Regions from separate parts of the Arthrobacter sp. SAFR-179 genome, predicted to be linked through region 1. Evidence: riboswitches for the same ligand, from Rfam matches in the RefSeq annotation. Region 1 holds a riboswitch; the other holds the start of a gene.

The links. Region 1 has a riboswitch for glycine ahead of gcvP (aminomethyl-transferring glycine dehydrogenase). Riboswitches for the same ligand answer to the same signal wherever they lie in the genome.
Region 2: another riboswitch for glycine. It lies ahead of gcvP (aminomethyl-transferring glycine dehydrogenase); the one in region 1 lies ahead of gcvP (aminomethyl-transferring glycine dehydrogenase).

What each region holds. Positions count from the first base shown of each region.
Region 1 covers NZ_JBPFDM010000018.1:641-7,530, forward strand. The annotation lists partial or broken gene ACR65K_RS20145 (L-serine ammonia-lyase) at 1-397, opposite strand, end outside; gene gcvT (glycine cleavage system aminomethyltransferase GcvT) at 877-2,025, opposite strand; gene gcvP (aminomethyl-transferring glycine dehydrogenase) at 2,037-4,895, opposite strand; glycine riboswitch at 5,082-5,179, opposite strand; gene ACR65K_RS20160 (TetR/AcrR family transcriptional regulator) at 5,274-5,810, opposite strand; gene ACR65K_RS20165 (MFS transporter) at 5,896-6,890, shown strand, end outside.
Region 2 covers NZ_JBPFDM010000021.1:1,884-8,773, forward strand. The annotation lists gene gcvH (glycine cleavage system protein GcvH) at 1-307, opposite strand, end outside; gene gcvT (glycine cleavage system aminomethyltransferase GcvT) at 340-1,476, opposite strand; gene gcvP (aminomethyl-transferring glycine dehydrogenase) at 1,486-4,359, opposite strand; glycine riboswitch at 4,520-4,620, opposite strand; glycine riboswitch at 4,912-5,009, shown strand; glycine riboswitch at 5,010-5,106, shown strand; gene cycA (D-serine/D-alanine/glycine transporter) at 5,157-6,698, shown strand.

The DNA of each region.
Region 1 (6,890 bases):
CCGTGACGGTGAACGTCATCCCGTTCGTGTGCCGCGGCAACACCGTCAACGGCCGCAACACCATGTCCTTCACCCCATACGGCAACGGCACCGCACCGGCCAGGTTCAGCGTCCCGGTCTCCGCGATCGAGGCCAGCCGCTCCTCCACCTCCTCAGGCAAAATCAGCTCCGGATGGAACCCCTCCAACCCCAACAGCACAGCGGTCATCGTCCCGTGCCCGTGCCCCGTCGCGGCCAACGACCCAAACAAATCCACCCGCAACCCCGCCACCCCAGCCAGCACCCCGGAAGCCTTCAGCTCCTCCGCAAAAACGGCAGCAGCCCGCATCGGCCCCACAGTATGCGAACTGGAGGGCCCAATACCGATCGAAAACAGGTCAAAAACGCCAACAGCCATTATGGGTATTCCTTACTAACAACTCTGGTTCGGCCGGTGGTGGCCGGGTTTGGGTGCGCCTGGCCGAATTCCTCCGCGGGCTCGGTCGCGAAGACGCCCGCTGAGCGGACGTGACGCGGGGCATGGCTTGGGTGCGCCTGGCCGAATTCCTCCGCGGGCTCGGTCGCGAAGACGCCCGCTGAGCGGACGTGACGCTCCCTTAGACGCCCGCCTCCGGAATCCGCCCAGTCGCCAACGCCCGTCACCAAAGCGACAGGGCAAGCATGCAACGCCCACGGGAGGTGTCTGGACTGGAGCAGGAAACACGCCGTCTTCACCCACTTCCTGTACGAGCTGACGATGTCTGCGCACAATCGCAACGTCCGCGCGAGGGGCCGGCGGAGCCGGACTTTTCGAAAGCGTGCGTCAAAGCGACGAAGGAGCAGCACGCGTGAAAATGTCCGGTCCGCCAGTCCCGAAGCCAGCCACGGAGCAGCAGCCTATGGTTCGCGTTTGTAGAACGGGAGGTGGACGACTTCGAACGGTTCGGCCTTGCCGCGGAGGTCGATGTCCAGGGCCGTGCCGGGTGCCGAGTGTTCGACGTCGACGTAGGCCATGGCGATGGGGTAACCCAGGGTGGGCGACGGCTGGCCGGAGGTGACTTCGCCGACGGTGGTGCCCTCCTTGAGGACGGGGTAGTGCGCGCGGCCGGCGCGGCGGCCCTGGCCTTTGAGCCCCACGAGGCGGCGGCCGGAAGTGCTGCCGGCGCCGGCTTCCTTCATGGCTGCCAGGGCGGCTTTGCCCACGAAGTCGCCTTCGTTGGAGAGGGCGACGACGGCGCCCAGGCCGGCGGCGAACGGGTCGCCCTGCAGCGACAGTTCGTTGCCGTACAGGGGCATTCCTGCTTCAAGGCGGAGGGAGTCGCGGGAGGCGAGGCCTGCCGGGATCAGTTCCCCGTCGTCAGCGATGGCGATCAGGGCCTGCCACAGCGCCGGGGCGTCGTGGTTGTCCACGAAGATCTCGAACCCGTCTTCACCGGTGTATCCGGTGCGCGCAAGCAGCAGCTCCTTGCCGGCGCCACCTACCAGGAGCGGAACGGCAGCCGCGGCGTAGTACTTCAGCTCCGTCACCACGGAATGTTGCGCGGCCGGAACCAGGCGCAGCAGGAGTTCCTGGGCTTTGGGACCCTGGACGGCGATCAGGGAAGTGCGGGCCGAGGCATCATCCACCACCACATTGAACCCGGCGGCCCGTTCCTGCAGGGCTGCGGCGACCACGGCGGCGTTGCCCGCGTTGGGGACCACCAGGAAGACGTCGGTGCCATCCGACGCGGCAGGGCGGCGGTAAGTGATGAGGTCGTCGATGATGCCGCCGTCCTCGTTGCAGATCAGCGAGTACTTGGCCTTGCCCACGGCCATGGCAGAGATCTTGCCCACCAGGGCGTAGTCCAGGAAGGCGGCGGCATCCGGGCCGGTCACCCAGACTTCGCCCATGTGGGAGAGGTCGAACAGGCCGGCGGCGTTGCGGACGGCGTGGTGTTCGGCCAGCTCCGAACTGTACTTGAGCGGCATCTGCCACCCGCCGAAGTCCGTGAAGGACGCGCCGAGCTTTTTGTGCTCGTCGTAAAGCGCGGTGTAGTTCTCAGTCATGGTGCCGGTCCTTAGTTTTCGAAGTCTTCCAGCGGCGGGCAGGAGCAGATCAGGTTGCGGTCGCCGGCGGCGCCGTCGATCCTGCCCACGGGCGGGAAGTACTTGTCCTGCTTGTGGTGGGCAGGGAAGGCCGCCTGCTCCCGCGGGTACGCGCGGTCCCAGTCAGAGCTGACGACGGCGGCCGCCGTGTGGGGTGCGCGGCGCAAGGGTGAGTCCGCCACGGCAAAGTCGCCGTTGGCCACCTGGTCGATTTCTTTTCGGATGCTGATCATGGCCTCGATGAAGCGGTCGATCTCCGCCAGGTCCTCCGACTCGGTGGGCTCCACCATCAGGGTGCCCGCCACCGGGAACGAAAGGGTGGGGGCGTGGAAGCCGAAGTCGATGAGGCGCTTGGCAACATCCTCAGCCGTCACCCCGGTCCGGGCGGTGAGTTCGCGCAGGTCCAGGATGCACTCGTGGGCCACCAATCCGCCCTCGCCCGTGTACAGAACCGGGAAGTATTCGTTCAGGCGGGAGGCGACGTAGTTCGCTGCCAGCAGCGCGGACTTGGTGGCCTCGGTCAGGCCCTCACCGCCCATGAGCTTCACGTAGGCCCAGGAAATCGGCAGCACGCCCGCCGAGCCGAACCGGGACGCGGAAATCGCAACCCCATGCCCGTCCTCGTGCGCAGCCTTGTTCGCATCACCCGGCATAAACGGCGCGAGGTGTGCCTTGGCGGCAACAGGACCGACGCCGGGTCCGCCGCCGCCGTGCGGGATGCAGAAGGTCTTGTGCAGGTTCAGGTGCGACACGTCGCCGCCGAACTGGCCCGGCTGCGCAAGCCCCACCAGGGCGTTCAGGTTGGCGCCGTCGATGTAGACCTGTCCTCCGGCGGCATGCACGGCATCGCAGACCTCACGGACGTCCCCGTCATACACCCCATGCGTGGACGGGTAAGTGATCATGATGCAGGACAGGACATCCTTGTGGGCCTCGATCTTGGCCGTGAGGTCATCGTGGTCAATAGTGCCGTCAGAAGCTGTGGCCACGACAACGACCTTCATCCCGGCGAGCACGGCGGAGGCGGCGTTGGTGCCGTGGGCTGATGCGGGAATCAGGCAGACGTTGCGCTGCTGGTCGCCGCGGGAGTGGTGGTAACCGCGGATCGCCAGCAGGCCCGCCAGCTCGCCCTGGGAACCGGCGTTGGGCTGGATGGACACCTGGTCGTACCCGGTGATCTCGGCAAGATCGGTTTCCAGCCCGGAAATCAGTTCACGCCAGCCTTCGGTCTGGGAGTCAGGGGCGAACGGGTGGATGGAGGCGAACTCGGGCCAGGAGATGGCCTCCATCTCCGCGGTGGCGTTCAGCTTCATGGTGCACGAGCCCAGCGGGATCATGGTGCGGTCCAGCGCCAAGTCCCGGTCCGAGAGCTTGCGGATGTAGCGCAGCAGCTGGGTTTCGGAGCGGTGCGTGTTGAACACCGGGTGCTGCAGGAAGTCGGAGGAACGCTCGACGGCGGCCTCCAGCCCGAAGCCCTGGTCCTCACCCTGGCCGTCCGCAACCTTGGCGCCAAAGACATCGGCCACCTGGGCGACGATGGCCGGCGTCGTGGTTTCATCGAGGGCGATGCCGACGGTATCGGCGTCGACGCTGCGCAGGTTGATGCCCCGCGCCTCGGCGTCGGCAATGATGCCGGCAGACCGTCCGGGCACCCGGACGGTCAGGGTATCGAAGAAGCTTTTGTACAGGACGTCGACGCCGGCAGTGGCAAGCGAGGCCGCCAGGGCACGGGCGTGGCCATGCGCCGTTTCGGCGATCGCCTTCAGCCCGTCGGGGCCGTGATAAACCGCGTACATGGAGGCGACGATGGCCAAGAGCGCCTGGGCGGTGCAGATGTTGGACGTGGCCTTCTCGCGGCGGATGTGCTGTTCGCGGGTCTGCAGGGCCAGGCGGTAGGCGGGAACGCCGGCGTCGTCCTTGGACACGCCCACCAGGCGGCCGGGAAGCGAGCGCTCCAGGCCCTTGCGGACGGCCATGTAGGCAGCGTGCGGGCCGCCGAAGAACAGCGGAACACCAAAGCGTTGGGCTGAGCCGACCGCGATGTCCGCGCCCTGCTCACCCGGAGGGGTAATGAGCGTAAGGGCCAGCAGGTCCGCGGCCACGGTCACCAGCGCGCCGCGCTCCTTTGCTGCGGCGATCACGCCGGACTGGTCCCAGACCCGGCCCGAAGCGCCGGGCTGCTGCAGCACCACACCGTTGATGTCACCGTCGGGCAGGCCCTTGGAGAGATCGGCCACCTCCACCTCGAAGCCGAGCGCCTCCGCGCGGCCCTTGACAATGGCGATGGTCTGCGGGAGCACGTCGATGTCCAGGACGGTCTTGCCGTCGGCCGCGGGCTTGGCCTTGTTGGCGCGGCGCATCAGCAGCACGGCCTCAGCCACGGCGGTTGCTTCATCGAGCAGCGACGCGTTGGCAATAGGCAGCCCCACGAGGTCCTGCACCATGGTCTGGAAGTTCAGCAGCGCCTCAAGCCGGCCCTGGGAAATCTCCGGCTGGTACGGGGTGTAGGCGGTGTACCAGGCCGGGGACTCCAGGATGTTGCGGCGGATCACCGGCGGAGTCACGGTATCGGAGTAGCCCTGCCCGATCAGCTGCACGGCCGTCTTGTTCTTTGCGGCAAGCTTCCGCAGTTCGGTGAGGACTTCAACCTCACTGAGCGCGTCCTGCAGGCGAAGCGCGGTGTCTTGGCGGATGACCTTGGGAACGGCGGTATCAACCAGGGAGTCGACCGAGTCGTAGCCTACGGCTTTGAGCATGGTGTCGACGTCGGCCTGGCGGCGCGCGCCGATATGGCGGTCTACGAAAGTGGTGGAGGCTGGGGTAACCGACACGAAGGAACTCCATTTACTCAGGCGGCGAAGGGTACGCCACAGCTATTCGGGTCCCTCCCCGCTCTGTATTGGACCTGAGAGTTTCCGCGTTGCCTGCCTGGGCAGGACCCGCTTGCACCGTCGGTGAGCACAACAGTCCCTGCACTCCCAAAGGGTGGTGGACTGCCTGCTGCTTTCCAGAGGTGCCTCGCCGCGGCGGTACAGGGGCCTGCGAGATTCCTGGGGAGGATTTGCTCCAACGGCGCCTGCCTGTACTTCCGGCAGAACTCTCCCGCCGCAGATCAAAGGCTATTCATTTGTCGAACCATAAGGGCCGGTGACAGCCCTCACAACTCTCTATTGTCCTACGCCGCAGCCCCTCCCGGCAAATGACCCGAACTACCTCCGGAGCCGCTCCAAAGCGGCCAGGAGTTCCTCCACGTCGGCGGCCGCTCCCCCTGCCGGAGCGGGGGCAACGGACAGCATGGCGTTGAAGTACAGGCCGTCCCCCATGTAGAGGACCGCCTTGGCCAGGCCGGGCCCAACGTCGGCAGCGATCTCGTCCAACCAGCGCTGCTGGATGGCCGCGAACCGGCGCCTTGTCTCTTCATGGGCCACCTCTGCAAGCCGGGTGGCGGCCACGATGGCGCGGTCCAGCGGAGTATCGGCCCAGACGGAGGAACGGATGAAGTATGCCGCGGCGCCTTCAGCGGCAGCAGCCATCGCGTCGGCATCCTCCCGGGCGAGGCCCTCCAGCCGGTCAAGCAGCACGGCGATGAGCGCTTCCTTATTGGGAAAGTGGTAGAGGAGGCCGCCTTTGGACACCCCTGCCTTGCGGGCCACGGCATCGAGGGTGGCCGCGCGCTCCCCCACTTCGATCAGCAGGGACTCGAAGGCGTCCAGGACCGCGTCACGGGCAACAGGCTTTCGGGGCATGCCTTCCATCATGCCTGCCACCAGGCAGGAAAACGGAAATCCCTCCATTTCTAAACTGTACCGTCTGGACGGTACAGTTATTTCCATGACCACTTTCATCAAGAGTTCCGCGTCCGCGCAGGCGGCCGCTACCGCCCCGTGCTCCCCCTGGCGGGACTGGCTGGCGCTGGGGCTGCTGATGTTCCCGGTACTGCTGGTGGCGGTGGACAACACGGCGCTGACATTCGCGCTGCCCGCCATCGCAGGGGCCCTGGAACCCACCGGAGTGCAGCTCCTGTGGATCGTTGACGCCTACCCACTGGTACTCGCCGGGCTGCTGGTATCGATGGGAAGCCTGGGCGACCGGATTGGGCGGCGGAGGCTTCTGATCCTTGGCAGCATCGGCTTTGCCGGACTGTCCGTTGCCACCGCCTTTGCACCGGCGCCGGAGTGGCTCATCGCCGGCCGCGCCGCCCTGGGATTCTTCGGTGCCATGCTGATGCCTTCCACCCTGTCGCTGATCCGCAACATCTTCCCGGAGCCCAACCGCCGGAGGCTGGCCGTGGCCATCTGGGCTGCCGGATTCTCCGGCGGCGCGGCGCTGGGCCCAATCGTCGGCGGATGGCTGGTGGAGCACTTCTGGTGGGGCGCCGTATTCCTGGTGGCGGTCCCGCTCATGCTCCCCCTGCTGGCCTTTGGACCGGCCGTGATTCCCGAATCGAAGGATCCGGCGCCCGGCAAGGTGGATATCCCCAGCATCCTGCTCTCCATGCTGGTCATGGTGCCCGTTGTCTACGGAATCAAGGCAGTTGCCACGGAAGGCCCGGGGACAGTAGGCCTGGGGGCAATCGCCTTCGGCCTGGCGATGGGGACCGTGTTCGTGCGGCGGCAGCACCGGCTGAAGCACCCGCTGCTGGACATGTCCCTGTTCCGGAACAGGGTGTTCAGCATGGCCATCAGCGCCAACATCCTTGCCCTGTTCTCCTTCAACGGGTTCATCCTGTTCCTTGCCCAGCACCTCCAGCTCCTCGAAGGCATGACCCCGTCCGCGGCGGGCGTTGCCATGATCCCGGCACTGGCCGCCACGGTGGTGGCCGGACT
Region 2 (6,890 bases), on a different contig from region 1:
AGAGCCAGCCGGCGCCATAGGGATCGCTGTTGATCAGGGCGGGATCCGAGACCACACCGTCATTGATCTCGATGACCTCACCGGTCACGGGGGCGTAGAGGTCGGAGACGGACTTGGTGGATTCCACCTCGCCGCAGGTTTCGCCGGCCGTCACGGTGGAGCCCACCTCGGGCAGGTCAACATACACGATGTCACCCAGGGCATCGGCAGCCACGGCGGAAATCCCGATCCCCGCAGGGCCGGATCCGTCAACGGCAACCCACTCGTGCTCGGCGGAGTACTTCAGTTCAGAAACAACTTTGCTCATGACTTTTCCTTACGTTTGAAAACTGCGGTGGATTACTTTTGGCGCTTGTAGAACGGGAGGTTGACCACTTCGAAGCGCTCGGGCTTGCCGCGGAGGTCGATGTCCAGGACGGTGCCGGCTTCAGCGAATTCGACATCGACGTAGGCCATCGCCACGGGGTATCCGAGGGTGGGGGAGGGCTGGCCGGAGGTCACTTCGCCCACCAGGCTGCCGTCCTTGAGGACGGGGTAGTGGGCACGGGCGGCGCGGCGTCCGGTGCCCTTGAGGCCCACCAGCTTCTGCCCGATGGTTGAACCGACTCCGGCAGCCTTGATGGCGGCCAGGGCCTCCTTCCCCACGAAGTCGCTTTCCTTGGCCAGCGACACCACGGGACCCAGGCCGGCCGCGTAGGCGTTCACGTGCCGGGAGAGTTCGTTGCCGTAGAGCGGCATGCCTGCTTCGAGGCGGAGGGAGTCGCGGGCGGCGAGGCCGGCGGGGATGAGCCCGTGGTCGGCGCCAACTTCAAGCAGCGCTTCCCACAGGCCGGCGGCGTCCTCGTTGGGAACGTAGATTTCGAACCCGTCCTCGCCCGTGTAGCCGGTGCGGGCCAACAGCAGGTCCTGGCCGTTGATGTCCACCTCGACGGCGGCGTAGTACTTCAACTCCCGGACCAGTGCGTGCCGTTCGGCCGGGACCAGCTTCAGGAGGATCTCCTCGGAATTCGGTCCCTGCACGGCGATCAGCGAGGTCTTCGCGGAGGCGTCCTTCACGGTGACGTCGAAGTTGGCGGAGCGCTCCAGGAGTTCCTTGGCCACAACCGCGGCGTTGCCCGCGTTGGGGACCACCAGGTACTTGTCCACGCCTTCTTCGGGGGACGGGCGGCGGTAGGTGATGAGGTCGTCGATGATGCCGCCGTCGGCATCGCAGATCAGCGAGTACTTCGCTTTTCCGACGGCGACCGCGGACAGTTTGCCGGCCAGGGCGTAGTCCAGGAACGCGGCGGCATCGGGGCCGGTCACCCAGACTTCGCCCATGTGGGAGAGGTCGAACAGGCCGGCGGCGTTGCGGACGGCGTGGTGCTCGGCGAGCTCGGACTCGTACTTGAGCGGCATCTGCCAGCCGCCGAAGTCCGTGAAGGAGGCCCCGGCTTTCTTGTGCTGATCATAGAGCGCGGTGTAGTTCTCAGTCATTGGAAGTCCTCAGTTTTCAAAATCGGCTGTGCTGTCCTCGAACGCTTCGAGGGGCGGGCAGGAGCAGATCAGGTTCCGGTCGCCGGCGGCGCCGTCGATCCTGCCCACGGGCGGGAAGTACTTGTCCTGGCGCAGGGAGGCAACGGGGAAGACTGCCTGCTCGCGCGGGTATGCGCGGTCCCAGTCGGAGCTGACGACGGCGGCCGCCGTGTGGGGGGCGTTGCGCACCGGTGATGCCTCCAGGGTGAAGTCACCGTTGGCTACCTGCTGGATCTCGCCGTGGATGGTGATCATGGCCTCTATGAAGCGGTCGATCTCGGCCAGGTCCTCGGACTCGGTGGGCTCCACCATCAGGGTTCCGGCGACGGGAAAGGCCAGGGTGGGGGCGTGGAAGCCGAAGTCGATGAGCCGCTTGGCCACATCTTCGGCGGTCACACCGGTCCTGGCGGTGAGTTCGCGCAGGTCCAGGATGCACTCGTGCGCCACCAGCCCGCCTTCACCCGTGTACAGGACGGGGTAGAACTCGTTCAGGCGTGAGGCGACGTAGTTAGCTGCCAGCAGCGCGGATTTGGTGGCCTCGGTCAGGCCTTCGCCGCCCATGAGCTTCACGTAGGCCCAGGAAATGGGCAACACGCCTGCCGAGCCGAATCGGGACGCGGAGATCGCAACCCCGTGCCCGTCCTCGTGGGCGGCCTTGTTCGCATCGCCGGGCATGAACGGCGCGAGGTGCGCCTTGGCGGCAACCGGCCCAACACCGGGGCCGCCGCCGCCGTGCGGGATGCAGAAGGTCTTGTGCAGGTTCAGGTGGGACACGTCGCCGCCGAACTGGCCCGGCTGGGCCAGGCCAACGAGGGCGTTCAGGTTGGCGCCGTCAACGTAGACCTGGCCGCCGGCGGCGTGGACGGCGTCGCAGACCTCGCGGACGTCGGCGTCGTACACGCCGTGGGTGGACGGGTAGGTGATCATGATGGCCGAAAGGACGTCCTTGTTGGCCTCGATCTTCGCCGTGAGGTCGTCGTGGTCGATTGTCCCGTCCGCGGCGGTGGCGACGACGACGACCTTCATCCCGGCCAGCACGGCGGACGCAGCGTTGGTGCCGTGCGCCGATGCGGGAATCAGGCAGACGTTGCGCTGCTGGTCCCCACGGGAATGGTGGTAACCGCGGATCGCCAGCAGGCCCGCGAGCTCACCCTGGGAGCCGGCGTTGGGCTGGATGGACACTTGGTCGTAGCCGGTGATCTCGGCGAGGTCGGCTTCCAGCCCGGAAATCAGTTCACGCCAGCCGGCAGTCTGGGAATCGGGCGCGAACGGGTGGATCGATGCGAATTCAGGCCAGGAGATGGCCTCCATCTCGGCGGTGGCGTTCAGCTTCATGGTGCAGGAGCCCAGCGGGATCATGGTGCGGTCCAGCGCCAGGTCCCGATCCGACAGGCGGCGGATGTAGCGCAGCAGCTGGGTTTCGGACCGGTGGGTGTTGAACACAGGGTGCTGCAGGTAGTCGGAGGTGCGCAGCACTGACTCGGGCAGCTCGAACCCCTGGGCGTCACTCACAGGACCGGCACCAAAGGCGACGGCGACGGCCGACAGTGTTGCCGCCGTCGTCGTCTCATCAACGGAGACGCCCACGGTGTCCGCGTCGATGAAGCGCAGGTTGATGCCGCGGGCTTCGGCTGCGGTGATGACCTTGGCGGCCTTGCCCGGAACGTGGACTGTGAGCGTGTCGAAGAAGGAATCGCTGACCAGTTCGCGGCCCATGGAGCTGAGGGTTGTGGCCAGTACCCGGGCCTTGCGGTGGACGCTTTCGGCGATTGCCTTCAGCCCGTCCGGCCCGTGGTACACGGCGTAGAAGGAGGACACGATGGCAAGCAGCGCCTGGGCGGTGCAGATGTTGGACGTGGCCTTCTCGCGGCGGATGTGCTGCTCGCGGGTCTGCAGGGCCAGGCGGTAGGCGGGCGCGCCGGCGTTGTCCTTTGAAACACCCACGATCCTGCCGGGCAGGGTCCGTTCCATGCCCTTGCGGACTGCCATGTAGGCGGCGTGCGGCCCCCCAAAGAACAACGGCACGCCAAAACGCTGGGTGGAGCCGACGGCGATGTCGGCACCCTGTTCACCGGGAGGGGTGATGAGGGTGAGGGCCAGCAGGTCAGCGGCCACGGTCACCAGCGCGCCACGCTCCTTGGCCTCGGCGATGACGGCGGACTGGTCCCAGACCCGGCCGGAGACACCCGGCTGCTGCAGCACCACGCCGTTGATGTCACCCTCGGGCAGGCCCCTGGAGAGATCGGCGACCTGCACCTCGAAGCCGAGCGCCTCCGCGCGGCCCAGCACGATGGCGATGGTCTGCGGGAGGCAATCGGCGTCGAGCACCGTCTTGCCGTCCTTGGCATCCTTGTTCTTGTTCGCCCGGCGCATCAGCAGCACGGCTTCAGCCACCGCCATAGCCTCGTCGAGGAGGGAGGCGTTGGCCACGGGAAGGGCCGTCAGGTCCTGCACCATGGTCTGGAAGTTCAGCAGCGCCTCCAGCCGGCCCTGGGAAATCTCCGGCTGGTACGGGGTGTAGGCGGTGTACCAGGCCGGGGACTCAAGGATGTTGCGGCGGATCACCGGCGGAGTCACGGTGTCGTAGTAGCCTTGGCCGATCATCTGGACCGCGGTCTTGTTCCTGGCGGCGATCCGGCGGAGTTCGGCCAGGACCTCCACCTCGCTGAGGGCGTCGGTCAGCCTGAGCGCAGTTTCCTGACGGATGGACGCGGGGATGGCCATGTCAACGAGGCCGTCCACGCTGTCGTAGCCCACGGCCTTGAGCATGGTGTCGACGTCGGCCTGGCGGCGCGCGCCGATATGGCGGTCAACAAACGATGTTGGATGCGATTGAATCGTCATGAGGAACTCCAGTTCTGGCCGGCCAAAGGTGGCACGGCGTGGGATGGGTTCCTCCCCGCTCTGTATTGGACCTGAGAGATTCCGCGTTGCCTGCTCTTGGCAGGGGGCCGCTTGCACCGTCGGTGAACCAGGCAGAAGCCCGGTTGCTTTCCAGAGTCGCCTCGCCGTGACGGTACGTGGGCCTGAGAGATTCCTGGGGAGGATTTGCTCCTACGGCGCCTGCCCGGTGTTTTGCCGGGAGGACTCTCCCGTCACAGCTCGAAAGGCTTATTCAAATGTGGGTGATTCGGCTCACAAGGTATCGGGATTAGCGGCTCGTGGCAAATCGGGCGGCCGCCGCTGCGGGTGGATCCGGCCCTGTAAGGCCATTCTGTCCCGCTTGTGTCACGGCAGGTTTGACTTTCGATCGTGACCGACACCACACTGAACCCCGGGATTGGTGCTGCCGGTGGCCGGCTCAACCTATCCGGAGCGGCCCACCGGCCGGCGCCCATCCCAAATGCAGGACCCGCCGCGGCCCCCGGGGCTGCGGCTTCCAACTGAACATGCCTTCGACCTGCGGCGGGAGAGCCCTGCCGGTACATTCAGCAGGCGCCGTAGGAGCAAATCCTCCCCAGGAAACTCTCAGGCCCACGTACCGCCGCGGACAGGCAACTCTGGAAAGCAGCCAGGCAAGTTCCTGGCTCACCGACGGTGCAAGCGGCCCTTGGCTGCGGAAACTCTCAGGTTCACTACAGAGCGGGGAGGAACCAAATCTTTTGCGGTACCCAAATGCCGCTTTATCGATGGAGTTCCTCATGGCGATTCATCCCCCCACGTCCAACGGCGAACCTGCGCGCAACGAAGCCGCAAACACGCCCGCCCGCAGCGAGCCACCCCACCTTGAACGGCAGCTCACCAACCGCCACATCCAGCTCATCGCCATCGGCGGAGCGATCGGCACCGGCCTTTTCATGGGCTCCGGCAAGACCATCTCCGCGGCCGGCCCGTCTGTGATCTTCGTGTACATGATCATCGGCTTCATGCTGTTCTTCGTCATGCGGGCCATGGGTGAACTGCTGTTGAGCAACCTGAACTACAAGTCCTTCAGTGACTTCGCGGCCGACCTCCTGGGGCCGTGGGCAGGTTTCTTCACAGGCTGGACGTACTGGTTCTGTTGGGTGATCACCGGAATTGCTGACGTGATCGCGATTGCCGGCTACTCCAAGGAACTCTGGCCGGGGCTTCCGCTTTGGATCCCGGGCCTGGCCACGGTGGGCATCCTGCTCCTGTTGAACCTCGCCACGGTCAAGGCTTTCGGCGAGACCGAGTTCTGGTTCGCCCTCATCAAGATCATCGCCATCGCTGCCCTCATCATCGTGGGCCTTTTCATGATCTTCACCGGCTTCCAGAGCGACGCGGGCACGGCAAGCTTCACCAACCTTTGGAGCCATGGCGGCTTCTTCCCCAACGAGTTCATGGGCTTCGTGGCCGGATTCCAGATCGCCGTGTTCGCCTTCGTGGGGATCGAACTGGTGGGCACCACCGCCGCCGAGGCCAAGAATCCCGAGCGCACGCTGCCCAAGGCCATCAACGCCATCCCAGTTCGCGTGCTGCTGTTCTACGTCGGCGCCCTGGTCATCCTGATGGCCGTCACCCCGTGGACCCAGTTCGCCGCAGGCCACAGCCCCTTCATCGGCATGTTCTCCCTGGCCGGCCTCGGCGCCGCGGCCACAGTGGTCAATCTGGTGGTCCTCACCTCGGCCATGTCCTCCGCGAACTCCGGCATCTACTCCACGTCCCGCATGGTCTTCGGCCTGGCCCAGGAAGGGGACGCTCCAGGCATGTTCGGCCGCCTGTCCACGAGGAAGGTGCCCAGCAACGCCCTGTTCCTGTCCTGCGTCCTGCTGCTGTCCGGCGTCGTACTCATGTATGCCGGCCAGGACGTTGGCAAGGCCTTTGAAATGGTGACCACCGTGTCAGCCGTCTGCTTCGTCTTCGTCTGGTCGATCATCCTGGCCAGCTACATCTCTTTCCGCCGCCGCCGGCCGCACTTGCATGCGGCATCAAAGTTCAAGATGCCCGGTGGCATCCCGGCCGTGTGGGTGGTCTACGCGTTCTTCGCCTTCGTCCTGTGGGCCCTGACCACCCAGCCCGACACCCTCGTTGCACTGCTGGTAACACCCATCTGGTTCGTCATCCTTGGCGTGGCGTGGGCCATCCTCCGCCGCCGTCCGGCGCACCTTGCCCGCTTCGAGGTCTTCCGGGCTGAACTCCGGGCCGATGAAGCTGCCGCCGGGCGCTCCGCAGGCCAGGACTCCGCTCCGGCCGCGCGCGGGGTTGAGCGGGCCAGGAAATGACAGTCGGCGGTTCAGCAGCTGTGCTGGGTTGATCAAGACGCCCTGGCGGCCATGACTTCCCGCTTTGATGCTGCGGCAGGAACTGCATGATTCTGCCGCAGCATCAGCCCGGTCCGGTCCGGAGCTGGAGCTGCGGAGCCGTGGACCTGCGGCCAGGAAAGTTAAGCATGCTTAGTGTTTGTCCACATAGGA